One region of the Pseudoalteromonas sp. P1-11 genome, then DNA from elsewhere that is predicted to be linked to it. Evidence: predicted binding sites of a transcription regulator. Region 1 holds the regulator's gene; each other region holds the start of a gene.
The links. The regulator sigma-54, encoded in region 1, starts transcription at its own class of promoters, with help from an activator protein. The targets are predictions, from matches to a motif close to GTTGGCACGNNNNTNGNNT.
Positions count from the first base shown of each region.

Region 2: a site for sigma-54 is predicted at 5,542-5,560, ahead of AN390_RS00385 (BON domain-containing protein). Genes of this name have one in related genera too.
Region 3: a site for sigma-54 is predicted at 1,920-1,938, ahead of AN390_RS06090 (EF-hand domain-containing protein). Genes of this name have one in related genera too.

Region 1 covers NZ_LJSP01000001.1:207,580-218,005, reverse strand. Annotated here, with positions in the region: gene AN390_RS00985 (ATP-binding cassette domain-containing protein) at 1-91, opposite strand, end outside; gene AN390_RS00980 (calcium/sodium antiporter) at 346-1,314, shown strand; gene AN390_RS00975 (KpsF/GutQ family sugar-phosphate isomerase) at 1,317-2,288, shown strand; gene kdsC (3-deoxy-manno-octulosonate-8-phosphatase KdsC) at 2,289-2,840, shown strand; gene lptC (LPS export ABC transporter periplasmic protein LptC) at 2,837-3,391, shown strand; gene lptA (lipopolysaccharide transport periplasmic protein LptA) at 3,381-3,929, shown strand; gene lptB (LPS export ABC transporter ATP-binding protein) at 3,926-4,651, shown strand; gene AN390_RS00950 (RNA polymerase factor sigma-54) at 4,721-6,220, shown strand; gene hpf (ribosome hibernation promoting factor) at 6,248-6,535, shown strand; gene AN390_RS00940 (PTS sugar transporter subunit IIA) at 6,540-6,992, shown strand; gene rapZ (RNase adapter RapZ) at 7,012-7,857, shown strand; gene AN390_RS00930 (HPr family phosphocarrier protein) at 7,898-8,170, shown strand; gene mgtE (magnesium transporter) at 8,429-9,787, shown strand; gene AN390_RS00920 (zinc-dependent metalloprotease) at 9,834-10,426, opposite strand, start outside.
Region 2 covers NZ_LJSP01000001.1:81,066-91,491, reverse strand. Annotated here, with positions in the region: gene AN390_RS00410 (methyl-accepting chemotaxis protein) at 1-1,332, opposite strand, end outside; gene AN390_RS00405 (LysR family transcriptional regulator) at 1,530-2,483, opposite strand; gene AN390_RS00400 (DUF4437 domain-containing protein) at 2,628-3,449, shown strand; gene AN390_RS00395 (outer membrane beta-barrel protein) at 3,523-4,104, opposite strand; tRNA gene AN390_RS00390 (tRNA-Ile) at 4,370-4,446, opposite strand; gene AN390_RS19540 (YqaE/Pmp3 family membrane protein) at 4,716-4,874, opposite strand; gene AN390_RS00385 (BON domain-containing protein) at 4,940-5,506, opposite strand; gene AN390_RS00380 (LiaF domain-containing protein) at 5,824-6,480, shown strand; gene AN390_RS00375 (VOC family protein) at 6,551-6,967, opposite strand; gene suhB (inositol-1-monophosphatase) at 7,372-8,175, shown strand; gene AN390_RS00365 (ABC transporter substrate-binding protein) at 8,229-9,038, opposite strand; gene AN390_RS00360 (bifunctional diguanylate cyclase/phosphodiesterase) at 9,055-10,426, opposite strand, start outside.
Region 3 covers NZ_LJSP01000003.1:76,470-86,895, forward strand. Annotated here, with positions in the region: gene AN390_RS06075 (energy-coupling factor ABC transporter permease) at 1-271, opposite strand, end outside; gene xthA (exodeoxyribonuclease III) at 277-1,083, opposite strand; gene AN390_RS06085 (hypothetical protein) at 1,325-1,756, shown strand; gene AN390_RS06090 (EF-hand domain-containing protein) at 1,978-2,499, shown strand; gene scpB (SMC-Scp complex subunit ScpB) at 2,651-3,241, shown strand; gene rluB (23S rRNA pseudouridine(2605) synthase RluB) at 3,238-4,107, shown strand; partial or broken gene AN390_RS19610 (IS3 family transposase) at 4,373-5,608, shown strand; gene AN390_RS06120 (YciK family oxidoreductase) at 5,646-6,392, opposite strand; gene AN390_RS06125 (VolA/Pla-1 family phospholipase) at 6,620-9,049, shown strand; gene sohB (protease SohB) at 9,150-10,166, shown strand; gene AN390_RS06135 (dicarboxylate/amino acid:cation symporter) at 10,228-10,426, opposite strand, start outside.

The DNA of each region.
Region 1 (10,426 bases):
CTTTAGGAACACTAAAACTCATATTTTTATATATGGTTCTATCGCCTCGCGAAAAGCTAACATCCTTGACTTCTACTATTGATTGCGACAAGTCGCTCTCCGTAACAATGTTCACTCGTGCTCCTATTTTAAGGGTTTTTTAGCCAAGATGGAAAAAACAATTCGTAAGATTTTGTAATACGCCTACAAAAAGCGCTCTAAGGCTGAAGTAAATTGCCTTAACCTTTGCTTAAGCGCATAAAATTCACGCACTGCAATAGTAGACCCTGCTCTTTTGCTTATACTTTCATGTTGGCTTTTGTTACTATTCGCGCCATCTGTATTTTGAACATCTGGCTTAACATAATGGTTACCTCGTTTGTTATTTTAATTCTTGGTTTTGCTGCACTTGTGTGGAGCGCCGACCGATTTGTATACGGTGCGGCAGCGCTTGCTAAAAACTTTGGAGTCCCTACTTTAATTGTTGGCTTAACGGTTGTTGCTATGGGTTCTTCGGCCCCTGAAATGATGGTATCGGCCTCGGCTGCTTTGGCAAATAAAACCGACACAGCGGTCGGTAACGCGGTAGGTTCAAATATAACAAACATCTTACTTGTGTTAGGTATTACTGCGCTGCTACGCCCTTTGAGTGTGTCATCAAGCACTTTAAAACGCGAAATGCCGCTTGTTATGCTGGTATCCTTGGCTACGTGGTATGTATTTTCAGACAACTACTTCTCACTCACCGAAGGGGTGGCATTGCTAGTTGCATTTGCTGTGTTTATTGGCGGCTTGATTGTGGTTTCTTTGCGCGCCAAAAATCAAGATGACCCTTTTGTTTCAGAAGCCTGCGATGAGGTTCCTAACGATGTACCAACTAAAAAAGCCGTTTTATGGCTAATTGTCGGCATGGTTTTATTGCCTGTTAGCTCACACTTTTTAGTTGGTTCAGCAGTCGATATTGCTAAATACTTTGGTTTAAGCGACTTAGTTATTGGCTTAACCATTATCGCCATTGGCACAAGTTTACCTGAACTTGCAGCTTCTGTAGCGGGTGTACTTAAAAACGAAGATGATTTAGCCCTAGGTAATATTGTGGGCTCAAATATATTTAATATTTTAGCGGTATTACCACTTGCAGGTATTATTAACCCATCAGTGGTTGACCCGTCACTTGCAAACCGCGACATACTTATTATGTTAGGTGCTACGCTTGCGCTTATTATTATGTCATTGAACTTTAGAGGTTCTCAGCGTATCAATAGAGTAGAAGGTGGCCTATTACTCATCGCATTTTTGGCGTACCAGGGTTATATTTTTAGTCAAGTAGGGTAACAATGGCACAACTAAATTTTATAGAGCAAGGTTTACGCGTATTAAACATTGAACGCCAAGCGCTTGCTGATATTACACAATACGTTGACGAAAACTTTCATAGTGCGTGTCAGCTCATGTTTGATTGCCAAGGCCGCATTATTGTTATTGGCATGGGTAAATCAGGCCATATTGGTAATAAAATTGCAGCTACCCTTGCAAGTACAGGCAGCCCTGCTTTTTTTGTTCACCCAGGCGAAGCAAGCCATGGTGATTTAGGCATGATAACCAAAAATGACGTGGTTATGCTTATATCAAACTCGGGCGAAACCAGCGAAGTACTTAATATTATTCCGGTGCTTAAACGCCTTGGTGCAAAAATAATATCGATGACAGGCAACCCGCTCTCTACTATGGCTACACTTGCCGATGTGCACGTATGCATAAAAGTAGAACAAGAAGCGTGTTTATTAGGTTTAGCGCCTACAGCAAGCACCACTGCCACTTTAGCGATGGGTGATGCAATGGCAGTTGCGCTTTTAGAAGCACGCGGCTTTACCGCCGATGACTTTGCACTCTCTCACCCTGGTGGCAGTTTAGGTAAGCGATTGTTGCTCACTTTAAAAGATGTAATGCACAGCGGCACAAACACCCCTATTATAGGTGTAACGCAAACAATTAAAGACGCGTTAATAGAAATGTCAGCCAAAGGGCTGGGCATGACCGCTATTGTAGATAACAATCAACAGCTTGCAGGCCTTTTTACCGACGGTGACTTACGCCGTATTTTAGAGCAAAGAGTTGATATACATAGCACCACTATTAGCCAGGTTATGACTAAGTCATGCACAACCGCCACGGCCGATATACTTGCAGCTGAGGCCCTAAACATAATGGAAAACAAACGTATTAATGGTTTAATTGTGGTCAATGATAAAAACCAGCCAATAGGCGCCTTAAATATGCAAGACCTCTTAAAAGCAGGAGTATTATAAATGCAATTTGAAGATCTCTATCAACCGCTAAGCGATGATGCCAAAGCACGCGCCAAAAAAGTAAAACTACTCATATGCGACATTGATGGTGTATTTTCTGATGGCCGAATTTACCTCGGTAACCAAGGCGAAGAATTAAAAGCATTTAATACAAAAGATGGTTTTGGCATTAAAGCGCTGATCAATAGTGGTTTTGAAGTTGCGGTCATTACGGGACGTCACTCAGAAATAGTGCAAACTCGCATGAGCAGCTTAACCGTGCAGCACATTTATCAAGGCCAAGAAGACAAGCTTATTGCTTATCAAGAACTCAAAAACATTTTAAAGTTAACTGACGAACAAATAGCCTATATTGGCGACGATGGCCCTGACATGCCAGTAATGGAGCGCGTTGGCTTTGCCGTTGCAGTTAACGATGCGCACCCGCTTATTAAGCGCTTATCGCATTACACTACGCAAATGCCTGGCGGCTTTGGCGCCGTTAGAGAGCTCACAGACTTACTTATGCTAGAGAATGGCATAGCGCTTACAACACAAGGCACCAGTTCATGAATGCAGCACGCGTTATACTCAGTGCGTTATTCATCGGCTGTATGGTTTGGCTTTGGTACCCTTATTTTACCCAAACCAATGTAGCGCCAGAGCAAGAACCTGAAGTAATTGCAAAGCCCGATTACACCGCTATAGAGCTTAAGCAAACAGCCTATGACGAGCAAGGCAAAATAAGCCATAAAGTCACAGCGGCTAAAATGGAGCTGTACCAACAGCTTGGTTTTACGTTTTTTGAAAAACCTATTTTCACCTTGTATAACGAAAAGCAAACATGGCGAATAAATGCAGACGAAGCAACGCTTTACGAAGATAAACAACTTATTTTAGAAGGCAATGTAGTTGCTAAAAATTTAGTTGATAACGCCATGATAGATAACATCGATGCCGATAACATCGAAGTCGACATTAAAGCGCTAACAATGCGCTCTGAGCAGCCAGTGGTTGTCACTGGGCCTAATTTAAAAATTGTCGGTAAAGGCCTTGAAGCCGATTTAAAAACCGAAGTAATAAAACTAATTAACCATACGCGAACAATATATTATGACCAATAAACTCACTAAAATACTTATTATCCCATCGCTAATGCTTGCATTTAGCGCCTCTGCTGCTGAGCCTGCTGCTCAACCGCCAGCAAATCAAATTTCTATTAGTGCAGACCGTCAAGAAGGCCAACTTAAAGAAAACGTAGGTATTTTTGAAAAGAACGTCGAAATTGTGCATGGTAATCGCAAAATTACAGCCGACCGACTTGAAGTACATAAACGTGAAGACTTAGGGGATAACAAACAACTCCTTATTGCCACTGGCAGCCCAGCCTACTTCGAAGAAAAACAAGACGATGGTACCGTAATGAGCGCCAGTGCAAACGAAGTACGTTACGACGTAGCAAAGCGCTTTTTAACGCTTGTTGGCGATGCTGAAGTCGCACAAGCCGGTCAAAAAATTAATGCTAAAAGTATTACCTACGATATGCAGCAGCAGCTTATTAGCGCAGAAAAAGACGAAAACTCTACGGATCGTGTCCACACAATTTTAGTGCCTGTTGAAGCAAAAATTAAAGAAAAAACAGGTAACGAAGGTCAACCATGAGCACCTTAAAAGCAGAACTATTAGCAAAAAGCTATAAAGGCCGCCAAGTTGTAAAAAATGTAGGCCTTGAGGTAGAAGCCGGCAGCATTGTTGGCTTATTGGGCCCTAATGGCGCAGGTAAAACCACCACCTTTTACATGATTGTAGGATTAGTACCTAGCGACAAAGGTAAAATTTCTATTGATGATAACGACATTACGTTATTACCTATGCACAGCCGCGCCCGCTTAGGCATTGGCTATTTGCCGCAAGAGTCATCAATATTTAGAAAGCTGACAGTTTATCAAAACTTAATGGCTATTTTAGAAACGCGTAAAGAGCTCAATAAAGCCGCGCGAGAAGAAACGCTCAACAACTTACTTGATGAATTTAGTATTCAGCATATTCGCGATAGCCAAGGTATGGCACTTTCTGGTGGTGAACGCCGCCGTGTAGAAATTGCCAGAGCACTGGCAGCAAACCCTAAATTTATTTTATTGGATGAGCCTTTTGCTGGTGTTGATCCGATTTCAGTGTTAGATATAAAGAAAATAATAGAACATCTTAAAAACCGTGGCATTGGCGTATTAATTACCGATCACAATGTAAGAGAAACCCTTGATGTTTGTGAAAAAGCCTACATTGTTTCTCATGGGGAGCTAATTGCATCTGGCACCCCAGAACACGTATTAAATGACAAAACTGTACGCGATGTTTATTTAGGCGAGCAATTTAGGCTGTAACATTTAAGCCACACCTACAAGCATCTGCTAATATTAATTATAACAACATAAAAGGATTGTTAGAGATACATGAGGCAATCATTACAGCTGCGCATGGGCCAGCAACTTACAATGACTCCACAATTGCAACAAGCGATTCGCTTGCTGCAGCTCAGTACATTGGATCTCCAGCAAGAAATACAAGAAGCACTTGATAGCAACCCGCTATTAGAAGTAGAAGAGCAAGATTACACGGAAGAGTCGGCTGGAAAAAATGAGCAAAAAGCAGATACGGATGATGTAACCGTAAGCGCATCGGCTGACGATACAACCAGCGAGTACGAGCAAGACAGTGGCGAAGCTTTAAATAAAGACACCGTTAGCGATGATATGGCAATGGATGTAACTTGGGATGAGTACATGAGCGCAGCCCCTGCGGCATCCTCAGGCCCAATGCCGGAAGATGAGTCTATTTATCAAGGTGCCTCTACTGAAACGCTACATGAGTATTTAATGTGGCAGCTTCAGCTTACTCCTTTTAGCCCAACTGACGAAGCCATTGCTATTGCCATTGTAGAAGCTGTAGATGACTCGGGTATTTTAACGCTAAGTTGCGAAGAGATTTTAGAGAGCTTTAACCAAGAAAACGATGACGAAGTTGAAGTTGAACTTGACGAAATAGAAGCCGTTTTAAAGCGTATTCAGTTATTTGACCCTGTAGGTATAGCCGCGCGCAGTTTACAAGAGTGCTTGTGCATTCAGCTAAACCAGTTTGATAAAGACACCCCTTTTATAGAACAAACTAAAATGATCTTAACCGATCACATTGATCTATTAGCGGCACGCGACTATCGTACATTAATGAAAAAGACTAAGCTTAAAGAAGACGAGCTTAAAGAGGTCATGACCCTAATACATACCCTCAACCCAAAACCTGCAGATACCATAGTAAGGGAAGAGTCGGAGTATGTAATACCGGATGTGTCGGTTAAAAAAATAAAAGGCCGCTGGGTGGTAGAGCTAAACCCAGATAGCATGCCAAAAATACGCGTAAATAGTCAGTACGCGGCTATGTCACGTACCGTAAAATCAAGTGGTGATAGCCAATTTATTCGCTCTCACTTACAAGAAGCTAAATGGTTTATAAAAAGCCTTGAAAGCAGAAACGACACGCTGCTCAAAGTAACAAACTGTATTGTAAAACAGCAACAAGCATTTTTTGAACATGGCCCCGAAGCCATGAAGCCAATGGTTTTAAACGATGTTGCTGAAATGGTAGAAATGCATGAATCGACAATTTCGCGTGTTACTACGCAAAAATATATGCATACGCCACGTGGTATTTTTGAGCTTAAGTATTTTTTCTCAAGCCACGTAAGCACTGAAAACGGCGGCGAGTGTTCATCAACCGCAATACGTGCCCTAATTAAAAAGCTAATTGCCGCGGAAAACTCAGCTAAACCATTGAGTGATAGTAAAATTGCGGATATATTGGCAGAGCAAGGAATTAAAGTAGCTAGACGCACAATAGCAAAATACCGTGAATCGCTAGCTATTCCACCGTCAAATCAGAGAAAGAGTTTGATATAAGACGTAAAAAACAAAGAGGAAATGCTTATGCAACTAAACCTAACTGGTCGTCACGTAGAAGTAACTGATTCACTTAGAGACTATGTAAATAATAAATTTGCAAAGCTAGAAAGGCACTCAGATCATATTAGCAATGTGCATGTCATTCTCGATGTAGAAAAACTCAACCAAAAAGCAGAAGCGACTATTCATGTAAGTGGCGCAGATTTATTTGCCTCAACAGAGCACCAAGATATGTATGCCGCTATAGACTCGTTGATTGACAAGCTCGATCGTCAAGTCATAAAACATAAAGAGAAGCTTGCTAGACACTAATATTATGAAATTAAGTACATTAGTATGCCAGGACTGCAGCAAAGCTGCGGTCCTTTTTAGTAGTAAAAAAAGAATTTTAGAGTTTATCAGTGAGCTAGCTCATGAAAAGCTCCCCTACTTACCACAACAAGATATTCTTAATGCGCTGGCAAGCAGAGAAAAGCTAGGCAGTACTGGCATTGGCCGGGGTATCGCCATTCCTCATGGCAGAATGGGTGGCGTAGAAGAGCCGCTGGCTTTAGTACTTGTTAGCGACACCCCTGTTAACTTTGATGCTATTGATAACTGCCCTGTTGATATTTTTGTTGCACTCATCGTACCAGATGGCGATAACCAACAGCACCTAAAGACTCTGGCAACCATAGCTGATAAACTGAGCAACAAAGAATTTTGTAAACAGCTGCGTAGTGCTAAAACCGATGCAGAGCTGTATCAAGTAATTGTTGATCAATCGTAGTAAATACTAAGGGCTATAAATGGAGTTAATTATCATAAGCGGCCGTTCTGGTTCAGGTAAGTCGGTTGCTTTACGCGTGGTTGAAGATTTAGGCTATTATTGCGTAGATAATATTCCGGTCAACTTACTGCCCTCTTTAGTGCGAAGTGTTTCAGATAACTATGACAAAATAGCCGTTAGTATAGATGTTCGTAATATCCCCAAAGAACAAGACGAATTTAACGATATTCTCGAGTACCTTCCTGACTTTGCTAAACCCACACTGTTTTATTTAGATAGTGATGATCAAACACTGATCAAACGTTTTTCAGAAACACGCAGATTACACCCTTTATCCATCGATTCACTGCCGCTTGATTTAGCAATAAAAAAAGAAAAAGAACTGCTTGATGTACTCGTAACACGCGCTGACTTTATGCTTGATACCACCGATTTAAGTGTGCACCAATTAGCAGAGTCAATTCGCGAAAAAATACTGGGTAAAAAAGATAAGCAACTTATTGTAACGTTTGAATCGTTTGGCTTTAAACACGGCATACCTAAAGAAGCTGATTATGTTTTTGATGCTCGCTTTTTGCCAAACCCCCACTGGGAGCCTGAACTTAAACCGCTTACGGGCCTTGATCAACCAGTAAAAGATTTTTTGGCAAATCACAGCATAGTGCAAAAATTCACTTGGCAAATTCAAACCTTTGTACAAACTTGGTTGCCACACTTAGAGCGTAATAACCGTAGTTACCTCACTATTGCAATAGGCTGTACTGGTGGTCAACACCGCTCGGTTTATTTAGCGCAAGCCATTGGTGAGAGCTTTGCTATGACGCATCCGAATGTCAAAATTCGTCATCGTGAGCAAGAAAAGTAACCTTAAAATAATAACCTGTTCAGTTTAGGTATAGTAATTTATGCGCTGTGAAGACACATTTTTAATAAAAAATAAATTAGGCTTACACGCCAGAGCGGCAACGGTCCTTGCGCAATTAGCTGTGCAGTTTGATGCTAAAATCACCTTACACCAAGATGATAAAGAAGCCGCAGGCGACAGCGTATTAGCTTTAATGCTACTTGAAAGCAGTAAAGGTAAAGAAGTTAAAGTAGTCTGTGAAGGCCCTGATTCAGAGCAAGCTTTGCATGCGGTTGGGCAATTAATTGCACAACGATTTAACGAGCAAGAATAATTTAAAGCACCATAGCCTTATAAGTTAAAGACTTATCAGGCCAGACTATAAAGATTTAGTAAATTAGGGTATTCCGACTCGCCTAATTTAGTGCTTTAATTTAGGGTAATAAAGCCATGCCCCTGCTAAATTTGGTTACTTAATTTTAAACACTAATTTAGTCCCAGCATTGGGTTTAGCACAAAAATAAAGAAAATGACAGTGGGCAACTCCACTTACTAAACACCTTTCCATTACACAAAAATATTTAGGATGCCAATGCCAGAAGCGTTTGAACAAGACTATCCACTACAGCAACTAAAACAAGTGACTAAATCACTTAATAGTGGGCAATTTGTTCAAGTAAGACGCATGCTAGCAAAAACAGCACCTTGTGATACAGCACTGCTGCTTGAATCCTCTCCGCATAAAATTAGACGCATGCTTTGGCAACTGGTTGACCCAGATGTGCAAGGGGATGTGCTAGAAGAGCTCTCTGAAGATGTACGTTTAGGTATCATTGCACAAATGGAACCTGAGCATATTGCCGCGGCCACTGAGGATATGGGCCACGATGATTTAGGTGAAGTCCTACGTAGCCTACCTGATACCGTGTACAAAGATGTGGTTAGCGCTATGGATACGCAAGACCGCGAACGCGCTACACAAGCTTTATCTTACCAAGAGCGCTCAGCAGGCGCGCTAATGAACACCGATACGGTGACCATTCGCCCAGACGTTACACTTGATGTTGTGCTGCGTTATATTAGGCTACGCGGTGAGCTGCCAGAGGGCACCGATGATTTATACGTTGTTGATAAACATAACTGTTTTTTAGGTGCATTATCACTTAGTACACTGTTAACTAATCCGCCTGAAAAAATTGTTCAAGATTTAATGGATGAAGACTGTGAGTCTATCCCTATTTCGATGGATGAAAGTGAAGTTGCTCAGTTATTTGAGCGCCATAACTGGATATCGGCCCCTGTAGTCGATGATAACGCCCACTTGCTTGGGCGTGTCACCATTGATGATATTGTTGATGTTATTCGTGAAGATGCAGAGCACAGCTTATTAAGCCTTGCCGGTCTTGATGATGAAGAAGACACCTTTGCACCTGTTTTAAAAAGCTCAAAAAAACGCTCAGTATGGCTTGGCGTTAACTTACTCACAGCCTTAGCTGCCGCCTTCGTGGCCAGCTTTTTTGAAAGCACCTTAGATATATTACCTATTTTAGCTGTACTCAATGGCATTGTGCCCTCAATGGGTGGTGTAGCAGGTAGCCAATCTTTAACTCTAGTTATTCGCGGTATTGCCGTGGGCCACATTAACCAAACTAACCAACGATTTTTAATGGCTAAAGAGCTGGCGATAGGCGCATTAAACGGGGTTATTTGGTCAATACTTATAGCCAGTGTAATTGCGCTTTGGCAATGGGATTTTATGCTTGGCGGCGTGCTCGCATTTGCAATGTTTATGAACCTTGTAGTGGCTGGTGTTGCTGGCGCATGTATTCCTATTTTATTGAAAAAAATGAATATAGACCCTGCACTTGCAGGTAGTGTTGTACTTACGACGGTGACTGATATTGTCGGTATTTTTGCCTTTTTAGGCACCGCAACGTGGCTACTTATTTAGCAACCTGAACTCAGGTAAAGTAGCCACTACACACTAAAACATATAATTAAATTGGTGAGCCCGGTGGCATTGGTAAACCACTAAAGTTTTCAGGCCACTTACCTACTTTTAAAAACTGTTTTATTTGCTCTGCTAAATACTGTTTAAACGCGCTTTCTCCTACACTGGTATTACTTAACATTGAGTTTTGATTGTACTCTTTGCTTAATTTTACCAAGTAGAAACGTAACTGCGCCTGCACCTCTGGGCTTACCTTGTCGCTAGTGACTAAATCAGCCATATTTTTTGCAGTTAAAAATTGCACCCGCTGGGTGATTTTGCCTTTCATTGTATTAGGTGATGACACATTAAACACCTGGCTGTAAAGCTGCTCTAGCAGCTCATCTAAGCTGTAAAAATTAGAATTACGTACTTGTTGTTGAGCTAAACGATTTAAACGCTGTGGGTTTAATAATAACGATAAACTATGCTGCGCAGCTACTTCTGGCAAGGCCATCGCATCAAGAGTTAAACCCGTACGACCTGTTATGCTTTCACGCGATTTAGACTCGCCATATGCTTTTGGCGGAATAAGCGCTAACACCGACTCAGGCAAAATTAAATTAGCCGGTTTTAATGTTGTTAAAATAGCACTAAGCG
Region 2 (10,426 bases), 130 kb from region 1:
GGCAACCGAGGTAGCCATGGCGTTTTCTAGCTGCTCCATTTGCTTTATCGTGCTATTTACAAACTCCACCCCTTTATGAGTCGCTTCTTCTGTTGAAGTCGCAATGTCAGAGGCGTTACTGGCACTGTTTGAAATATCTTGTACGGTTACTTCCATTTCGTTAACGGCTGCCGCCACCGTTTGCGTGCTAGATGATTGTACCTCGGCCAAGTTGGCCGCGCCCTGTACTTGTACTAACACATTTTCTGAAATGCTTTTAACGTGGTTTGCTGAGTCCGACACTTGCTTAAACATGCCATGTAGCTGCTCTAAAAATAAATTAAAGTTAGCGGCAAGCTCTGATATTTCGTTGTTATCGTTAGTAGGCAGCCTTACGGTTAAATCGCCATCTTTTTTAGTTAACGCGCTCACTGCAGCAGTTATGTTTTCAATGGGTTTAAATATTTGCGACACTAAAACTCTGGCCAAGGCAAAGCCTATAATGGCGATGATCACACCAAATAATAAATTGCTATTAATGGCACTATTTATTGGCCCGTATAACTGCTGCTCGGGCACTTCTGCCACTAAATGCCAACCTAATGACTCAATAGGCGTACTCGACACAACATAATCTTCGCCTGCCATTGTTTTACTAATAATGGCGCCATTTTTTATATCGTTAATATTAATTTTTTGACCCATTTTACTTCTGTCACTGTGAAGCATTACCTCACCTTCATCAGAGACCAAATACACCACACCGGCTTCGCCAATACGGTATTCGTTAATTAAGTTGATCATAGAATCGAGCGAGCGCCCTACGCCTGTAATGGCGGTACGCTCACCATTAATTTGCAGTGCATAGTTAATAAAAACCACCATGCTATTTGTGGTTTTATCTATATCTAGTGCTATTTCAAAGGGTCTGTTAGAGGATAAAAACTGATCAAACCATACATCTTCGCTTCTATCTATCTGTCTAGATATGCCAATATCGGTGTAATAGTTGTTGGTATTTTTGGAAATTATATAAGCAATAACTGCGTTGTTATCTTTTTTAATACTGGCTAAATAATTAATATAATCGGCTCTTGCTTGCTCACTCTCACCGTTACTTAGCCACTGTTTAACAAAGCTATTTTGCGCAATTTCTTTGGCAACAATTATAGGAGTGGCAAGTTCGAGTTCAATTTTGCTTTTTACTTCACTCAATGCGGTGGGTAAATCAACCTTTGCGAGCTTTTCATCGGTATGATTTTGAATACTATTTGAAAATAAAAATGTAGAAACCGCTAACGGCACAACAATAGCCAAAATAAGACTAATATAAACTTTTTGTTTAAGTAACATACGATACCTGTAAATGGATAAAGGACTTAACTAACACTTGCTTAGAATAAATATAGGATCAGCTGAGCAATAAGCCCAATAATTAGAAAAAATAGAACATAAAAGAAGAGCGTGTATTTTAATTTAATCAACCACAGGAAAGCGAATTAAATTTTAAAGGCGCAAGGCTAGCTAAAACTAACCTCGCGTAAGGTGCACTAGGGTGAATCGGGCCACTCTTGCTCGTTAATTATCCCTTGCGCAATCAGGTTTTTTCTTAATTGGCTAACAGTGTGTTTTAACTCATCACGAATAAGCCTAATTGCGGGCGTTATAAGCTGGCGGCTAGGTAGTACTAACCACATTTCAGTGAGGGGGATTTTGTAATCGGGCATTAACCTTTTTAGTCTGCCCGCTAATAAATCTTCAGCTACATCAATGGCCGATTTTTTGGCTATCCCGGTGCCATCAACACACCAACGCCTTACTATATCGCCATCGTTAACGGCGCGGTCGCTGCTCATTTTAACCTTGTATTTTTGATTATCGTTATACAGCTCCCACCCATCATGCACTACCTCGTAGAGCTTATATAAAAGGGCATTATGATTCAGTAGGTCATCTGGCGTTAACGGCTCACCGTGCTTTTTAATGTACTCAGGCGAGGCACATAGCACGTGTGCAATGTTACAAATTTTAAAGCCGTATAAATTTAGCTCCTGTGCGGCCTCTTTAGTTAAGGCGCGCAGCGCAACATCAATTCCATCACGGTAAAAATCAGCGCGGCTGTCGCTTGCTTGTAAGCGCAGCGTCACTTCACTGTGTTTATCCATAATATTATTTAGCAATACCCGCATAAGGTTGCGCCCCATTTCCGATGACACTGCTATTCGCACTTCACCACTAATAGATTGCTGCTCCTCATGAATAAGCACTTGCCCTTGTTGCAATAAATCGAGAGCCTGCTGACACAGGGGTAAATACCGTTCCCCTTCAGGCGTGAGGCGAATTTGCCTTGTTGTGCGTACAAATATTTGTGCCCCAAGCGCCTGCTCTATTCGCTTTAACGAGACACTTGCAGCCGATGAGCTCATATCTAATTGATTTGCAGCAGCTGTAATTGATTGCAGCTCAGCCACTTTGAGTAATACTTGTAAATCAGCTATTTTCATCAAACCCTCTTATTGCATAAACCAGCATGCGTAACTATAGCGTTATTATCCACGTTTTTGCGAAAGTGTATTTAACTTATGCCCATTTATTGACTGAATTTTAAGCCGTACTATAGCGCTATACCAACTTAACGGAGCTTTTAAATGAAATTTTTACTAAACGCATCAACTCTTGCACTGGTTGCAACACTTATATCAACGCCAGCCTCTGCAGAGCAAAGCACATCAAAAGTTGTTGCTGCAAGCAATATTGACTGGGGTTACTTAAACCCGCTACGTGGTGATAAAAGCCCTGGCGCTGCAGATTTATGGGGAAACCGCACAACCGACACCGCAACAGGCATGTTAGTACGCTTTAAAAAAGGCTTTGAATCTCCGCCGCACATTCACAACATTACTTACCGCGGTATCGTTATTGAAGGGCAAATGCATAATGACGACCCAACAGCTGAAAAAATGTGGATGCCAGCGGGTTCGTTTTGGACACAACCTGCAGGTGAAAACCACACCACTGCAGCCAATGCTGAAACAAATTTAATTTACTTAGAAATCGACTCTGGGCCGTACTTAGTTAAACCAACTAATGCCCAGTTTGATAATGGTGAGCGCCCGTTAAACCTACATGCAGACAACATAGTATGGCTAAACAGCAGCGATTTAAACGACATTAACGCCCAAGGCGTGCAAACCACCTACCTTTGGGGAAGTACAGCCGATATGAACGGCTCAATGATTAAACTTCCTGCCGGCTTTAAAGGTGAAATAAAAACAGATGCAAGCGAATTTCGTGCTGTTGTTATAGCCGGCGCCGTAGAGTACAACTCAAGCGAGCAAGATAAAGCGCAAAACCTAAGCGCAGGCAGCTATGTAGAATCAACCGGTAACTTTACCCACACGATTAAGAACACTAGCGACAAAACAGCCACTATTTACATTCGTACTAACAGTAAGTACCAAGTAGATTAGAAACTACTTATAAAAAGTAAATGGCATAAAAAAAGCGCACTGTTTAGTGCGCTTATTTTTTATTTATTAATACTTAAAAGCTATAACGAGCAGTTAAGCTTACTAAATCTAGCTCGTCCAATGAGGTGTAATTAGCCCCAAGTGAAACGTTGTTATTAATGTAGTAACGTGCGCCCACACTGAAAGATGTTTCACTCTCATCTGCAATATCGACATTGCCTACTCGGCCATCTAGCTCAATATTATCACTTATCATAGAGCGAACACCTACAGATAGACTATAGCCATTTTCGTCATTCGAAGCACTACTTCCACGATACGATGCCTCTAGCTCTACGTTCTCGTAAGTTGCTAAACCATAAAAGTCAGTGTTCGCGCCAATAGCTGTGCGATAACCTATTCCAGCACTAAGCCAGTTTAAGTCCACATCTACACCATCATCTGAATTACCCAGAGTTTGGTATTGACCAGATAGGAAAAAGTTTTCGCCTAATAGCGTACTACCATCAAATGTCCATCCATCTGCATCATCGCCATCAATATCACCGTCAAGATAACCTGCAGCAACATAGTTAAAGTTAGGTGACTCTGCAAAAGCAGCTGGACTTGTAATAACAGCAGTCACTAGCAAGATTGCAATTTTATTCTTTTTCATAATACTTCCTTTTAAATTTATTTTAACAACCTTAAATTGCCCCTAAAAAGTACATAACTAGGTTCTTGATTGCAAATATAAATCTAGCAACCGAACCAACATATGTCGCTGTTATTAGTAAAAAAGAAAAATGATTGAAGCTGGTTTTTAAATAATAGAGGCGGTATAGGCACACAAACAACTAACCTAAATACTGTATAAAAAGTACCGTAGAAAATATTTTGTATTGGCTATAACTATTTAAAAATTGGAAAGCTTTGAAAAGTGGTGGCCCCTCCCAGACTCGAACTGGGGACCTAACGATTATGAGTCGTGTGCTCTAACCAACTGAGCTAAGGGGCCAACTTTGTATAACTACGAGGTAGTTAATTTTTGAAGCGTTTAGCCACTGAGCGACTAAAGCGGGTTGCAGTATAAAAAGTTTTTTAAGGCTTGTCACTAGCAAAAACCTTTATTTTAACAATCAGTAAGCTGACTGCTTAAATAGTAATCTTTTTGCATGCGAATAGGCAGGAAATAACAGAAAAATAAACACAGAAGTATGTAAGCCGCTTTTTTACAATTTTAATAACTATAAAAAAGTGGCCGGCTCACATTGAACACACCACACATTATTTTTTAGCAATAATGTAGATAGCGTGAATTAAACCAGGGAAGTAACCCAGTAAAGTTAGTAAAATATTTAGCCAAAAGTGCATACCTAAACCAACTTGTAAAAATACACCCAGTGGCGGTAATAAAATCGACAGTATTATACGAATGATATCCATGATATAGCTCCTTTAAAAATGACAAGCAAAAAGCCCAGCTAAGCTGGGCTTTTTAGTATAGTGTATTATTCAGCAACAATAGTTAGTTCATCTACTACGTCACGAACATCTTCAGCATTTTTAGCAATTTTTACTGCTAACTGCTTTTCAGCTTCTGTTTCAACAGAACCTTTAAGTTTTACTATACCGTTGTCGGTATCAACGTCGATATCTGTACCGTCAACTTCTGAGTCAAATAAGAAACGTGTAGTAATTACTGTGGTGATTTTAGCGTCAGTTAAGTCGTTATCGTCATCATCCATAGTGTCACGATCTTTGTCGTCCATATCCATGTTTTTCACAACAGTTAGGTTGTTTTCTACATCAGATACGCCATCTAGGCTAATTACAAGTTCTTCAGCTAGCTCTTTATCAAGGTCGCTGTTTACTTTACCTGTAAGTACTACCTTGCCATTTTTTACATCAGTGTTAATGTCAAAGTTGTTTAGATTAGTGTTCATAAGAAGCACTGTTTCTGCCTTACCATCAATCCAAGCATCTTTACTTTCATTTTCCCAAGTGCCCGCTTGAGCACCCATAGCTGTAGTACCTAGAACTAAAGCCGCAATCATAGATTTGTTGAATGTTTTCATAATCTTTCTCCTTTTGATTAAAGACACTCTTATATATGCGAGCTTTAGGCCAACTTTATTAACACTTTAAATTCATGGAGTTAGCTATTTTATTAGGTATAAATAAAAACACCTCCGAGTAAACATTTACAGGCTATTAGGTAAAACTTTCTTAAGTGGTGAAAATAACGATTATATTGCTGTTTTGGTTAATCTATCGTTAATATAATAAATTAAGCGACGCTACTAAAACAATAAATCATTGATATATAAATAGTTAAATTTTGGTACACCACTTGCTATGTACAGTGGTAACTCATATAAAAAGGATTATTCCCATGTCTGTAAAAATTGAAGACCGCCCAATAGAGCAAGTTCGCGAACAAGTGATAGATCAACTTATTTATAACTACAGCCATGGCGTTATTTCCGCTGAAGCCTTTGAAAGGCGCTTAGACAGTGCAATGGAAGCAACCGAAAATACTGCGTTACTTAATTTAGTAGAGGATTTAACCCTTACTACAGATACCCAGTACAGTGCTCAAAAGCAAACGCAATTTGCCCCTAACTACAGTGCCCAACAAGCGGATGAAGAAAACTTAACACTGCGAAGCATTTTAGGCTCAAGCGAGCGTAGCGGCCAATGGGTGGTGCCTAAAGATATTTATATTCAAAACTATATGGGGTCGATTGTTTTAGATTTTACTGATGCTATTTTTGCCCACCAACATGTTACCGTGCATGTAAATTGTATTTTTGGCAGCGAAGAAATTTACGTACCAGAGCACGTTAATGTAGTTTCTAAAATGTTTTGTATATTAGGTAGTTTTGAAAACAAAACGGTGTCGCTTAATAAGCGCCAAGGCCCCACAATTAACCTAGAAGGTAAAACAGTTTTAGGCTCGGTGGAGGTAAAAGTTAAACGCACCATTAAAGAAAAGTTTGTGAGTTTTGCTAATGATTTAAAGGCCCAGCTTGGGGTGAGTAATAAATAATACGGGTAAAAACACAATGGGTAGAAAAGCCATATTATGCGCTTTTCTACACCGTTGTTTACTGCCTATTTTATAAGTCGTTATTACGCTCGCTTGGAATGTCACTCATATACTGCACAAACTCAACCTCGAATCCTGCTGGGTCTAAGTAATATACGTTTTTTCTAAATGGGTTTTCTGCACCCTCTTTATCAATGTTAAATCCGGCGTGTTTTAAGCGCTGTATAACAGCGTCTAGGTTGTTTGTAACGTAAGCAAAGTGAGCCAGTCCGATTTGGTGCCCTGCCAAATCTCTGTTTTTATGCTCGCCATTATCGCTTATAGCAATGTAATGGTTATCGTCGCCAAAATGTACCCAGCGCTTAGGTTTGCCATACCAGGTGTTATGCCCTTCACGTCTAATTGACCAATAAGGAAAGGCTGCTTGGTAAAATTTAAGCATGGCATTTATATCGTTTACTACTAAATGTACGTGTTCTAATTTCATTATTATTTACCCTAGTTGAATGCTTAAACACAAGATAAAACCTCAAGCTAACTTTAGGTAAAGCACTTTTTTTACTTTTTAGTATTATTGGCGTGTATTGCCCTTGTAAGATTAATTTTTACAACAGTATGTTTGCTAGCAGGACGCGGAAGCTTTGCTTCATGGAAGTTATTGAGCCCCCAAGGCTTCGCACTTCGCGCTGTGATTAAGTTGCCCTTCGGTTGAACAAATTTCAATCCATACACGCCAACATGTCTTAGATACGAATAAATTTACATGCATTTCAAGGCCGTACAAAAAACGCACAAAAGTATTTAGGGTTTATTGTTTACTTTATGGCAAAAGTCGCTAAAATACGCCGGCTTAAATATATAAACGTTCTTTTACAACCCAAAGGTAATACCATGCATCCAATGTTAAACATTGCGGTTCGCGCTGCGCGCAACGCAGGCAAAATTTTACTTCGCGCAAGTGAAGATTTATCAAAAGTTGAAATTCAACAAAAAGGCACTAACGACTTAGTGACTAACATTGATAAAGAAGCCGAAGCCGTAATTCGTGATACAATTTTAAAATCTTACCCTGATCACTGCGTTGTTGGTGAAGAACTAGGTGAGCACAAAGGCAAAGATGCAGATTACCAATGGATTGTTGACCCGCTTGATGGCACAACTAACTTCATCAAGGGTATCCCTCATTTCGCGGTTTCTATCGCACTTAAAGTAAAAGGTCGTTTAGACCAAGCTGTAATTTACGATCCAGTTCGTGGCGAGCTTTTCACTGCATCTCGTGGTCAAGGCGCACAGCTAAACAGCAAGCGTTTACGCGTTACTAAAACCGTAGAATTAGCTGGTTCAATTCTAGCAACAGGCTTCCCTTTCAAACAAAAACACCACTTAGATTCATACACAGACGCGTTTAAAGCATTGTTTACACAAACTGCTGATATTCGTCGTGCAGGTTCTGCAGCGCTAGATATGGCATATGTAGCGGCGGGCCGTGTTGATGGCTTTTTTGAAATTGGTTTAAAACCGTGGGACACAGCAGCAGGCGAGTTACTTGTAAAAGAAGCTGGCGGCATGGTTGTTGATTTTGCAGGTGGCGTTAACTACAACAATAGCGGTAACATTATTTGTGGTGCACCTAAGCTTACTCAAGCAATTATCCGTGAAATTCGTCCAGTATTACCTGAAGCGTTACTTCGCTAATAAAGTGCATGTAGCCCTATTATAAAAAAGGAGCCTATGGCTCCTTTTTTGTTTTAAAAGTAAGGGTTATCGAGCTTTAGCTCCGTGGTATAACCTTTTGTAAAAGGGAGTGAGTTTATGTCTTTTGCAAAATACTCATCAAATAACGCATCAAACTCTCCGCTGTTTTGCATGTTTTGCAACCCAAGCTTTATGGCTTGCGCTAAAGCTGGCTTACTACTTACAACAAAATAATAAATACCGGTGGGATAACTAATAAATAAATTAGGCACAATAACTAAGTTACTCTGCGCATTGGCAACAAGCTCAGAATTAACTTCGATAAATGAGCGAGGAAAGTAATCGATTCTGCCCCGGCTAGTAAGCGTAAACATAGCTTGATAGTTACTCAGCGGCCTTACATGTAAGCCGTTATAGGCCATTATTTTTGTATCTGGCCAATCATGCCCTTGCACTGCCGAGAGCTCACTTAATTGCGCCAAAGTGTTAATGCCTTTAAATTTTTCGACATTTTTTTTACTGGTTAATAAAACGCGCTTACCTATAAAGCCTTTAAATAGCGGGACTTTAACGGCTATTGCCCATGCCTCTCGTTCTGGGCTGCTCATGCTCCAATAAACATCTAGCTCTGTTTTATCTAGCTCAATCAGGTCACGCTGTTGCTGTAAGCTCAGTGGCTGCATTTTTATGTCTACAGGGTAATTAGCCCGCTCTAGGGCTCGTGTTAATAGCTCACTTAGGTATTCTTCACGGGCATTTTGCACACTTTGCTTTTGAGCAACATTAACAATCTCTACCCCTTGTACAAAAAAACTAACCGCAAATAAAGCAAACCCACCAACAACTACTTTTAATGGCAACATAATAATTACCTATTTTTTATACCACCTGTTTATTCTCTGGTGCTAAGCGCACTACGGCAGGCGCAGGCTTTCTGCGCTTACAAATAAACAAATAACTATGGCGATACCGCTTAGCCTCTTTTTTAGCATCTGTTGCAAGTGCTGCAACTTGATGGCTGTTTTTACATTCTTGTAAGTCGGGCTCCACAAGGCCAATTGATAACGTAAGTAAAGGTACAAATTGCTTTTCTCCCTCACGATTTGTAGCCCAGTAGCCTTTGCTCTTAATGTGCTCAGGCGTAAAAAAAGTGCGTGATTGCAGTTCAAACTGCTCAATTATGGCATTACAAATATACACAGCATCTGATTGGTCAAACACAACCATAAAGTCATCACCACCTATATGTCCTACAAAGTTAGCACTGTTTTCGCATGCTTGCACGGTTACATCTGCCAATAATTTAATCACACTATCGCCACTGGCATAACCGTATAAATCATTGAACTGCTTAAAGTGATTAAGATCTATATAGGCAAGCGAAAACGCACTTTGTGAGCGTAACCTTTGCTCTATTGCCTCATTAATCGCTACATTACCAGGGAGCATGGTGAGTGGGTTAGCATGCTGGGCGTGACGAATTTTTTCTTCTGTTATGTGCTTTAAAATATCACGCAAAGGGGCAAGCCCTAAGTAACGTTTATTACGGGTGATCACAATATGGCGGCGAATATCAAAGTCTTGCTCTGTAATTTGCTGACTCACGGTATCAAGAAGTTGGTTTTCATCCACCACTAAAGGTTGTTTATCCATAAAGTCGGTTACGGGGCACTTGTCGTAAAGTGCATGGCCATAGGGCGCTGCAAACACCTCTGTGAGCTGATCTTTATGTAGTAACCCAACCGGTTGGCCGGCTTTATTTAAAACCGCTAGGCTCATCACGGCTTTGTCTTTTTCGAATAGCTTGTGGGCGTCTTTACAACGGGTTTCGCTGTCTATTGCTTCTTGTGTAACAGCAAGCCAGCCAATCGCCATTGATTGATCAAACGTATTGCTTGGCTGTTTAAAGTTTAATGCTTGTAATTGCTCTGAGCTGTAATCAAGGCTTGGATTTGAGTTTGGTTTTTCCAGTAAAAAACCTTGTACGTTTGCTATTCCTAAGCTTTCAACATAGGCAAGCTCTTCCACTCTTTCTATGCCTTCGGCTATTACGGCGGTGTTTGTTGCTTTTGCTAGTACAGTAATCGATTTCAAAAACTCTTTTTTAACTTCGCTTTCATCGCAATGATCAATAAAGTAACGGTCGATTTTTACAAAATCGGGGCATAGTTCAGACCACTGTTTTAAGCCCGAGTAACCAGCACCTAAATCGTCAATGGCAATGGTAAAACCCAGCTCGCGGTAGTGTGCA
Region 3 (10,426 bases), on a different contig from region 1:
ATAGGGCACTGGCCAGCAGGCTACTTAAAATAGCAAGGCGCCACCCTAAAATTAGCGTTGCGGCAGTTACACCTAAAATGTGTAAATCAAGACCGCTTAAAATACCCGCTTTAATTTGCCATAACATGGCAAACACTAACGCACACGCAAGTACCCCTATTTGCCGTGCAGGCGTTTTATAAAGTGCTTTATAGGTATTTTTTTCTACGCTTATAAAGGTAATAATTAAAACAAGGGCCCAAAGTAGCCCTTGCATTTTAAGCGTTAACATAGCAATTATTTAAAAGTTGACCAAATAGGGGCATGGTCAGAGGGCTTTTCTATGCCGCGTAATTCGTAATCTATGCCGGTATCAATACAGCGCTCGGCAAGGGCATGGGTAGCAAGTACAACATCAATACGTAGGCCACGATTATCCACAAACCCTTTAGAGCGATAATCAAACCACGAGTATTTGTCGCTTGTATCAGGGTTTTGCTCTCTGAAGGTATCTTTAAAGCCCCAATTTAATAATTTAGCAAGCCATTCGCGCTCCTCTGGTTGAAACGAGCACTTACCTGTTTTAAGCCAGCGTTTAGCGTTTACTTCACCAATACCAATATCTAAATCGGTAGGCGAAATATTGATATCGCCCATAACGATAACGTCTTCATCGGGCGTGTGGTTTGTTTGTAAATGGGTCATTAAATCTTTGTAAAACTGGCGCTTATAAGGGAATTTTGTTTCGTGATTTATATTATCGCCTTGTGGAAAATAACCATTCATTACCGTTAGGTCGCGGCCATTTTCTTGCTCAACTGTCACACTTATCATGCGTTTTTGTGCTTCTTCAGTGTCGCTGGCAAAACCTTTTAAGACCGATTTAGGCTCATTTTTGCATAACATTGCCACACCGTAGTGCGCTTTCTGACCATGAAAATAAACGTGGTAACCCATTTTTTGTACGTCCTCGAGAGGGAACGCCTCATCATGAACTTTAATTTCTTGCAAACCAATAATGTCTGGCTGGTGTTTATCTATAATTGCTTGTAACTGGTGTAAGCGAGCTCGCAGACCATTGATATTGAAAGAAATAACCTTCATAAAATTTACCTTTAATTAGACTCTGTTTTTATAACTAAATTGTATCAGTAAATAAGCCTACATAACATGATCGAAATGAGAAAATAGCTGCGCAAATGTTGATCAATTGGTGCGTAAAGTTTAAACATTGTAAATGCTTTATTAATTATTTAAATAAATAAAAAATTCAATTGATCTCGTAATGATTGAATATATAATGCGCAAAAATTACTTGTTTAGTCGTTCAAATAGGATCTCTCTCATGAAAACACAATTACTTTTAGCTACTGCTTTATTAGCCTCTGCGTCTGTATCAGCAAAAAGCAACACTTACTTTAGCCAAGATAATAAACTTGAATCTAAATTATGTGTATTAAGTGCAAATGAAGGCTTTAGCGCAGCGCGTAAAGAAGCAGCACAACACGGTGTATACTTATCGCGTTTTTCTAAAAGTGTTTTATGTAATGGTCAAGATATTCGCGACATTGCTAAAAAAGTAACGTCTAACCAAGCTGCTGAATCAAAAGTTGAAGTGTTTGCAAAAGATGCACACCAAGAAACACAGTTATGTATCACAGCGTTAAAGCAAGGCCTTGCGCCTGTTCGCCAAAAAATTGGTAACTTAAACTCATTAAAGTGTAACGGACAAAACGTAACTGAATTTGTAAAGCGTTACCAAAACGCAGCAATCTAATTGCGCGGTAACATGTAGATTAAAATAATGCCCAGTTTGTACTGGGTATTTTTTTGCAAAAATTACAAGGTATGCAGCAATCATTGCAAAGCTAAGTAATTGATTAATGTATATAAAATAAGCTAAATACACGTAACTTATTGATTGTTGGCGGCTTGTGCACTTTGGCATTGGACTTGTATTAGTTAAAGTGACATTTACTAACTACAAGGATACGTCTTATGAAAAAGTTAACACTCGCAACAACTATTTTAGCTTCGTTAAGTTTAGCCGCTTGTGCCTCAAACCAAGGCCTTGAAAAAATCGATAGCGATTTTGCAAGTTTAGATAACGACAGTGATGGTTATATTTCAAAAGTAGAAGCAGATGACGATAGCATCTGGGGCCACTTTTCAAATATTGATACCAATATGGATAACGAGATCAGTCGTAAAGAATTTAACACTTACATGCAGTTAAATACCGGTAAGGTAGCGACTGATAGCGAAGTAAGTGAGTCGGCGTTTAAAGCTAAAATAGCTAAATTTGATAAAATCGAAAATGATTTTAGAAGTTTAGATAACGACAAAAATGGTTACATCTCAGTAGAAGAAGCTGACGATGATGATATTTCAAACCATTTTGGTTACATGGATGGCAACAATGATAAACGCATCAGTAAAGGTGAGTTTAAAGGCTACATTAGCAAATACGGTAAAGCCGTTGCTGAAGATGATGCACTAAAGCATTATAAAAACAGCTAATATTAGCTAAATACGCTACACATAAGAGCCAGCATTAATTGCTGGCTTTTTTGTGCATTTAATTTGTTTTAAAAGCAGATATATTTTCCCCCTTTTGCGATGTTCTGTCATAATAGATGGCTACGTATTTTAAAGGGCAAAGCAAATTATTATGGCGGGTCGTCGAATTAGTGATGAACAATTAATTGAGATCATTGAAGCGGCTATATTTGTCGCAGACAAACCTGTTAGCAAACGCCACTTAAAAGATACCGTATTGGCTGATTTAGCTATTTCAATGTCACGAATTAACACTGCAATAGACGCTATACATACCCACTATCAAACACGTGGCATTAAGCTAGTTGAAGTAGGCAGTGGCTATCGCTTTCAAGCGTGTAGTAGTTTAAGCCCTTGGCTTAGTAATTTATGGCAAGAACGGGCACCTAAGTACTCTCGCGCACTACTAGAAACATTGTCGTTAATTGCCTACAGGCAACCAATAACGCGTGGTGAAATAGAGCAAGTACGAGGCGTAACAACCGGATCAGCAATTATTAAAACCCTCCTTGAGCGAGAGTGGGTTAAAGTAGTAGGGCATAAAGAAGTACCTGGTAAACCAGCGCTTTATGCAACAACAAAATTATTTTTAGATTATTTTTCGTTAACCGGTTTAGATGAACTCCCTGCATTGCCAGCGCAACAGGAAAGTAAAATAAACCAGTTATTAAGTGATCCTTCTGTGAGAGAACCATCCGAATGAGTATTCAAGGTGAAAAGTTACAAAAAGTCCTAGCCCGTGCAGGGGTAGGCTCACGACGTGAAATGGAAAAATACATTGATGCAAACCGCGTTAGTGTTAATGGTAAAGTGGCTAAATTAGGTGACCGTGTTGAGGAAACAGACTTAATACGTGTTGATGGCCACAGCGTAAAAATTGAAGAAAAAGCCGACCGTATTTGTCGTGTAATTATGTACAACAAGCCAGAAGGGGAGTTAAGTACACGTAAAGACCCTGAAGGACGTCGTACCGTTTTTGACCGTTTGCCACGCATAGAAGGTGAGCGTTGGATTGCTGTTGGTCGACTAGATATTAACACGGCAGGTTTAATGTTATTTACCAACGATGGTGAGTTAGCGAACCGTTTAATGCACCCAAGTTATGAAGTTGAGCGTGAATATTCAGCCCGTGTATTTGGTGAAGTGACCAATGAAACCATTAAAAACCTAACGCGTGGCGTAGAGCTAGAAGATGGTCCAGCTAAGTTTTTAACGGTTAAATCTTTGGGTGGTGAAGGCATTAACCGTTGGTACAATGTAACGCTAAACGAAGGACGTAACCGCGAAGTTCGCCGCTTATGGCAATCGCAGGATGTAGAAGTATCGCGCCTTATTCGTATTCGTTACGGAAAATTAGAGCTAGATAAGCGCCTTCCTCAAGGTGGCTGGGCTGAACTTGATTTAGAAACCGTCAACTATTTACGTAAAACCGTTAAATTAGGCCGCGAAACACAAACTAAACTGTCGGTTATGCCTGAAAAACGCAAAGATAAGCGTGCTAAAATTAACCAAATTCGTAAAGCGGTTAAAAAGCATAACCAACGTGTTAAGCAAACTAAGCGTAAGTAATACCAATACGTAATAATACTTAATCATTTTGCGGGGCTAAACGTGTCGTTACCTAGGTAAAAAAATGCTCATTTAGCACAGCTAAATAGCGAATTTTTTGCCAAGCGAATAACACGTTTTTCTAGCCTCAAAGTAGCTCGCTTAATTAAGCGAATAGGTATAATTACAAAAAGATTACCGACAAAAAAGCCGCAATGTATGCGGCTTTTTTTATAATTAAAAATGTCTTGTCCTGAAATGTGTTTACACATTTAGGACTTATTTTATGAAAACCACTAAAACTAAAGACGTTAAGCGTACTCAGCGAGATTATACATTAGGCTTTAAATTATCTATTGTTGAGCAAGTAGAAAAAGGCGACTTCACCTATAAACAAGCGCAAAGTCATTACGGTATTCAAGGCCGCAGTACCGTTCTGGTATGGCTGCGAAAACATGGTAAATTAGATTGGTCTAAACCAACTTATATAGCCAACATGCCTAAATCGAAAGAAACCCCAGCACAAAAAATTAAACGTTTAGAGCGCGAGATAGAAGAGTTACGCCTAAAGGATTTAATCAAAGATGAAATGATTAATATTATGGATGAAGAATATGGAGCGGGCTTGCGAAAAAAGTACATATCCGAGCTATCACGCGCGCAAAAGAAAACCATCAAATAAAGCTTACTCCGTTATGCCGTGCATATGGCGTAACGCGACAAGGTTACTATCAAGCTATGCGCAGAATAGATGCTCGGAATAAAGAATTGGAGCCAGTCAAAGAATTAGTGATGTACTGGCGGCAATTCATGCCTCGTATTGGTGGGAAGAAACTTTATCTGATGATAAAGCCAGACCTGCAAGAGCGTGGCATTAAACTAGGTCGTGATTTTTTTTTTTGATTATTTGAGAGAGCATGACTTTCTTGTAAAACCAAAGAAAAATTACACTAAAACAACAAACAGTAACCATTGGATGCGCAAGTATCCCAATTTACTAAAGTAATACATGCCTACTGCGGCCGAGGAAGTCTTCGTTAGTGACATTACATACGTAAAGTCAGCGCAAGGCGTGCATTACCTATCGTTAGTCACTGATGCTTACAGTCGAAAAATAATGGGTTATGAGCTGAGTGATGAAATGAAAGCAACCGATGTAGTCAGAGCATTAGAAATGACAATTAAGCAACGCGTATATAAACGTGATGCCATTCATCATTCAGATAGAGGTTTACAATATTGCTCTGAAGTATATCAAAATGCGCTATTAAAAGAGGGCATTAGACCATCGATGACCGATGGGTATGACTGTTATCAAAACGCATTAGCAGAGCGTATTAACGGGATATTAAAGCAAGAGTTTTTACTGTATAAATGTCGCAATATGGCAGAGTTAAAACAGCTCGTTGAAGAATCGATATTTATATACAATGAAATGCGACCGCACTTAAGTTTGGATATGAAAACACCAAATCAAGTGCATAAAAAAGACCTGGCGCTTTCGCACCAAGTCTTTCATTAAAGCCGTCAACCTATTTCAGGACGGGACAAAATGTAGTTTACTTTTTTTGTTGCGCATCGAGAGATTCACCGTTTACATCGCTCGAGTCATCACTCATTAAATATAAATACGTTGGCATTAAATCTTCGGGGGTAGCAAGCTTATCGCGATCCTCCCCTGGGTAGGCTGATGCGCGCATAGAGGTACGCGTTGCGCCAGGGTTTATACAATTTACACGGATATTGGTTTTACCTACTTCGCAGGCCCATGTTTGCATCATGCCTTCAACTGCAAATTTAGATATTGCATAAGGCCCCCAAAATTCGCGCCCTTTACGGCCAACGCTTGATGAAGTGAAAACAATAGAGGCATTTTCTGATTTACGCAGCACAGGGAATAGCGCTTTGGTGATCATTGCTTGCGCAGTAACATTCACTTTCATGATGTTTTCAAACGTAGAAGAGCAAAAGTGCTCAAGTGGCCCTAGCGACCCTAAAATACCGGCATTATTCAATAAGCCGTCTAATCGGCCAAATTGACTTTCGATTGTAGCTGCTAAATCGCGGTAGTTTTGTTTTGTCGCGCCTTTTAAGTCCATTGGCACAATAGCAGGCTGAGGGTAACCAGCATTGACAATCTCATCGTAAACGCATTCGAGCTTATTTGTAGTTTTACCAAGTAAAATAACTGTCGCGCCATGCTTTGCGTAGGTAATTGCTGCTACGCGGCCAATACCATCGCCGGCACCTGTAATTAAAATTACTTTATTTTGAAGTGCATTTGGAGTTGCTTGATAAGTTTGCATATAAATACCAATTTATAAAATTTTTTTGATTTTAACATAGCAAATCGTCAAGTAATCGAATTTATTGAAAATTTAGGTGGCGGAATTATAAACTTTACGTTAAGTTTAACTGGTCTAATGTCTCATTAATAAACTGATTACATTGTTTTAACTTTACTACACTGATTAAACACACTTACTTTGAACGAACACACTATAAAAATAAAGATATGTGCGGAGCCAACAATATGAAAAAAATGCTACTCTCACTCTCGGTTACAGCTGCGTTAGCAGGTTGTGGCGGCGGAGAAACATTAGAAGATGTTAAAAACGATACTGCAACCATAATACCTAATGCCACGGTGACCTTTGACCCTGCGAATGGGGTTTTATCTGTCCCTAACGATTTATTAATGAGCGGCACTCAAGACGGCACAATTAATATTCCAGGTGAATTAGACGATGATAACGTCTCTGTGCCTCGCACTGCTTATGCAGATCCGCAATTAGCGCTAGGTGCGTTAGATGGCTGGTCATCGCAAGTGCCTTACAAAATTGATTTAACTTTCCCTACAGGTGTATCGCTTGATGAAACCTCTGCAGCGTCGCCTGGTACAGTAAGAATTTTTGAAGTGGTTATGGGCGCAAGCTTAACTGACGCAGAATGTGCTGTTGTTACAGCTGGTTCAGCGTGTAAATTGGTAGGTGAATTAACCTACGGCGTAGACTTCATTTCTCAAGCCTCTGGCGATGCAGTTGCTATTATCCCATTAAAACCTTTCACACCAGGAAGTTCTTACATAAATGTATTAACCACTGGATTAAAAGACTCTCAAGGGCGTTCTATTCAGCCTTCTTCTACTTACGCTTCTGTAAGTGAAGAAGCGCCATTGATTACTGATGCTCAGCTTGGTCTTCAAGCGGCAGTAAATAGCTATGAGAATGTGGTTGTAAGCTCAGGTGATATTACAAAAGATGATATTATATTTTCTGCTGCTATGACTATTCAATCAGCGGGTCCTGTGCTTGGCACAATTAAAAACTTACTGGCAGCTAGCTTACAAAATGATGCTTTGCCAACACCAATGGTAAGTGTACCTGAACAAGCAATGGTAAATGTGCAGCAAGTATTTGCAGCTGCGGGTGTTAGCGTATCGGATGCGTTCTCTGGTGTGCAATATTTAAAAGGTAGCGTTATGTTACCTATGTATTTAGGCACCCCAACAGGCACTGAAATAAGCGATTTAAATGATACATATTGGCAAGGTATGTGTGACAACGCGGTAGCTGTTTTAGGTTACAAAGCTGCAGCAGGCGAGGCTTTCCCTGCAGAGCCAATTAGCGATAATGATGGGCTTTGTGCTGCGTTAAGTGACGGACAGTTGCGTGATTTAGGTTTAGACACTACGCGCCATTTAACTAAGTATAACTCTATTCCTAAAGTGCAAAGCATGGCGAATGTGCCAGTGCAAATAACCAAACCTATTTTACCGGTTATTAATTTTATTCGTGATTCACAAGGTCTTGATCCAATTGAAATGCCAGAAACTGGCTGGCCAGTTGTTATTATGCAACACGGTATAACAACAGACAAAGAAAGCATGTTGGCACTCACTGCACAACTTTCAATTCAAGGTTTTGCCACAGCGGCGATTGACCATCCTCGCCATGGTGAGCGTGGTGTAGATGTTGATGCTGATGGGACAGATGACTTTAATGCAACAACAGGTTCAGTACTAAGTTACATGAACTTAAACTCGTTGTTAGTGGCTCGTGATAGCTTGCGTCAATCATCAGCAGATTTATTAGGCTTACGCTTAGGTTTAAACTTTATTAATGATGCGACAATTAACGCACAAGATGTAACCTATGTAGGGCATTCTTTAGGCTCTATTGTTGCACCTGCATTTATAGCTCAGGCTAATACTCCGCTTGCAGATACAGTTGACCCATTATTTAAGGTAAACACGGTAGCACTTGCCAGTGGCGGTGGCGGTATAGCAAGCTTTTTACTTGAATCGGCTGCGTTTGGGCCATTTATTCAAGGCTCTGTATTATCGCAAGCTGGTACAGCAGAGTCGCAAGAGTTTAACGAGTTTTTACAAGCAGATGCTATTTCAAACTGTGGTACATTATTACCAGATATGGAAGCGTTTTTAACTTGTGGCTATCAGGCGTATGTAACCTCACTTACTACGGCAGGGGAAACTACAAAGCTTGCTAACATTCAAGCGGTAATGACCGAGTTTGCTTTTGCAGCGCAAACCGCACTTGATAGCGGAGACCCAACAAATTACGCAGCAGCGGTAAATGCATTAGGTACCCCTGTATACACTAATGTAGTTGTAGGCGATGGCGCAGATAACAAACCAGACCAAGTTATTCCGCCAGCGGCAGCAAATAACCCTATATCGGGCACAATTCCGTTAGCAACATTAATGGGGCTTGAAACAGTAAGCACTTCACAAGCACTAAGTGAAACCCCGGCGAGTTATTTGGTGAAATTTACAAAAGGGCACCATGGCTCAATTTTAACGCCAGCACAAGACGATGCCCAAGCGGCAACAGTTGAGGGCAGTGCAGCAGCAAACGCTGAAATGCAGCTCCAAGTAGCTACTTATTTAGCTGCACGCGGGCGTATGTTATTAGTCAGTAACCCAGAGGTTGTGACTGATTAATCAGCAAAAACCTTATTAACCTTGAAAAGCCACTGTTTAGTGGCTTTTTTTTGTTATAAAGCATGATAAATTAGCTTAAATTTATAAATGGAGAGACCAGTTGGAATTTTTATACGAATACGGTTTGTTTTTTGCTAAAACGGTTACCTTTGTTATTGCTATTGCAATTATTTTAACTCTTATTGTGGGTTCAGCAGTAAAACCTAAAGCTAAAAAGGGAGCCATAGAAATAGACGATTTGTCTGAGCAACTAGATGACTTAAAACACAGCTTTTTAGAAAATACTTTAACTAAAAAAGAGTTAAAGGCGCATCATAAAGCGCAAAAAGTCGAGTCTAAAAAAGCGGCAAATGATGAGCCGAAGCCACGCCTATATGTTATTGATTTTATAGGTAGTATGGACGCTCATGAAGTTGAAAGCCTACGCGAAGAAGTGACCGCAATTATTGCCATTGCTAATCCTGAGAAAGATAAAGTATTAGTTCGCTTAGAAAGTGGGGGCGGCGTGGTGCATGGCTATGGTTTAGCTGCATCGCAATTACAGCGTTTTAAAACTGCAGGTATTAAGCTTTCGGTTTCTATTGATAAAGTAGCAGCGAGTGGCGGTTACATGATGGCCTGTGTGGCCGATGAAATATTAGCGGCTCCTTTTGCTATAGTTGGCTCTATTGGTGTAATTGCACAAATACCTAACTTTAATAAAATTTTAAAGAAAAACGATGTAGAGTTTGAGCAAATTACAGCAGGCGAATTTAAACGTACGTTAACCTTGTTCGGCGAAAATACAGATAAAGCCCGCGAAAAGTTTCGTGATGAAATAGAGCAAACACATGGTTTATTTAAAGAGTTTGTAAGCAGCCAACGGCCAACACTTAGTATTGATAATGTGGCAACGGGTGAGCATTGGTTTGCAACACAAGCAATTGAAAAGGGCTTAGTTGATGTAATTAAAACCAGTGATGATGCGTTATTAGAGCAACAAGCTGAGCGTCAAATATACAAAGTAAAATACAAAATTAAGAAAGGGTTAAGTGATAAGTTAGCAATTGGGCTAAGTAGCTCTGTAAATAAAGCAGGCGTTAATTTAATGTCGCGTTTTAAAGCAATGAACCCATAAAACGTTATTAAAGGTAATAAAAAACCCTTGCATAGCAAGGGTTTTTTATGGGCTTAAATAATTACTCAGTAGATTTGTGGTAATCTTCTAAGTCTTTAGCTGCGTTCGGGTCGTTAAATATTGTTTCATCTAATTGACCTTCTGATTTAGCAACCACACAAGTTACCATACAGTCACCCGTTATATTAACGGCTGTGCGCGTCATATCGAGTAATCTGTCAACACCAATAATAATTGCAATCCCTTCTACTGGTAAACCT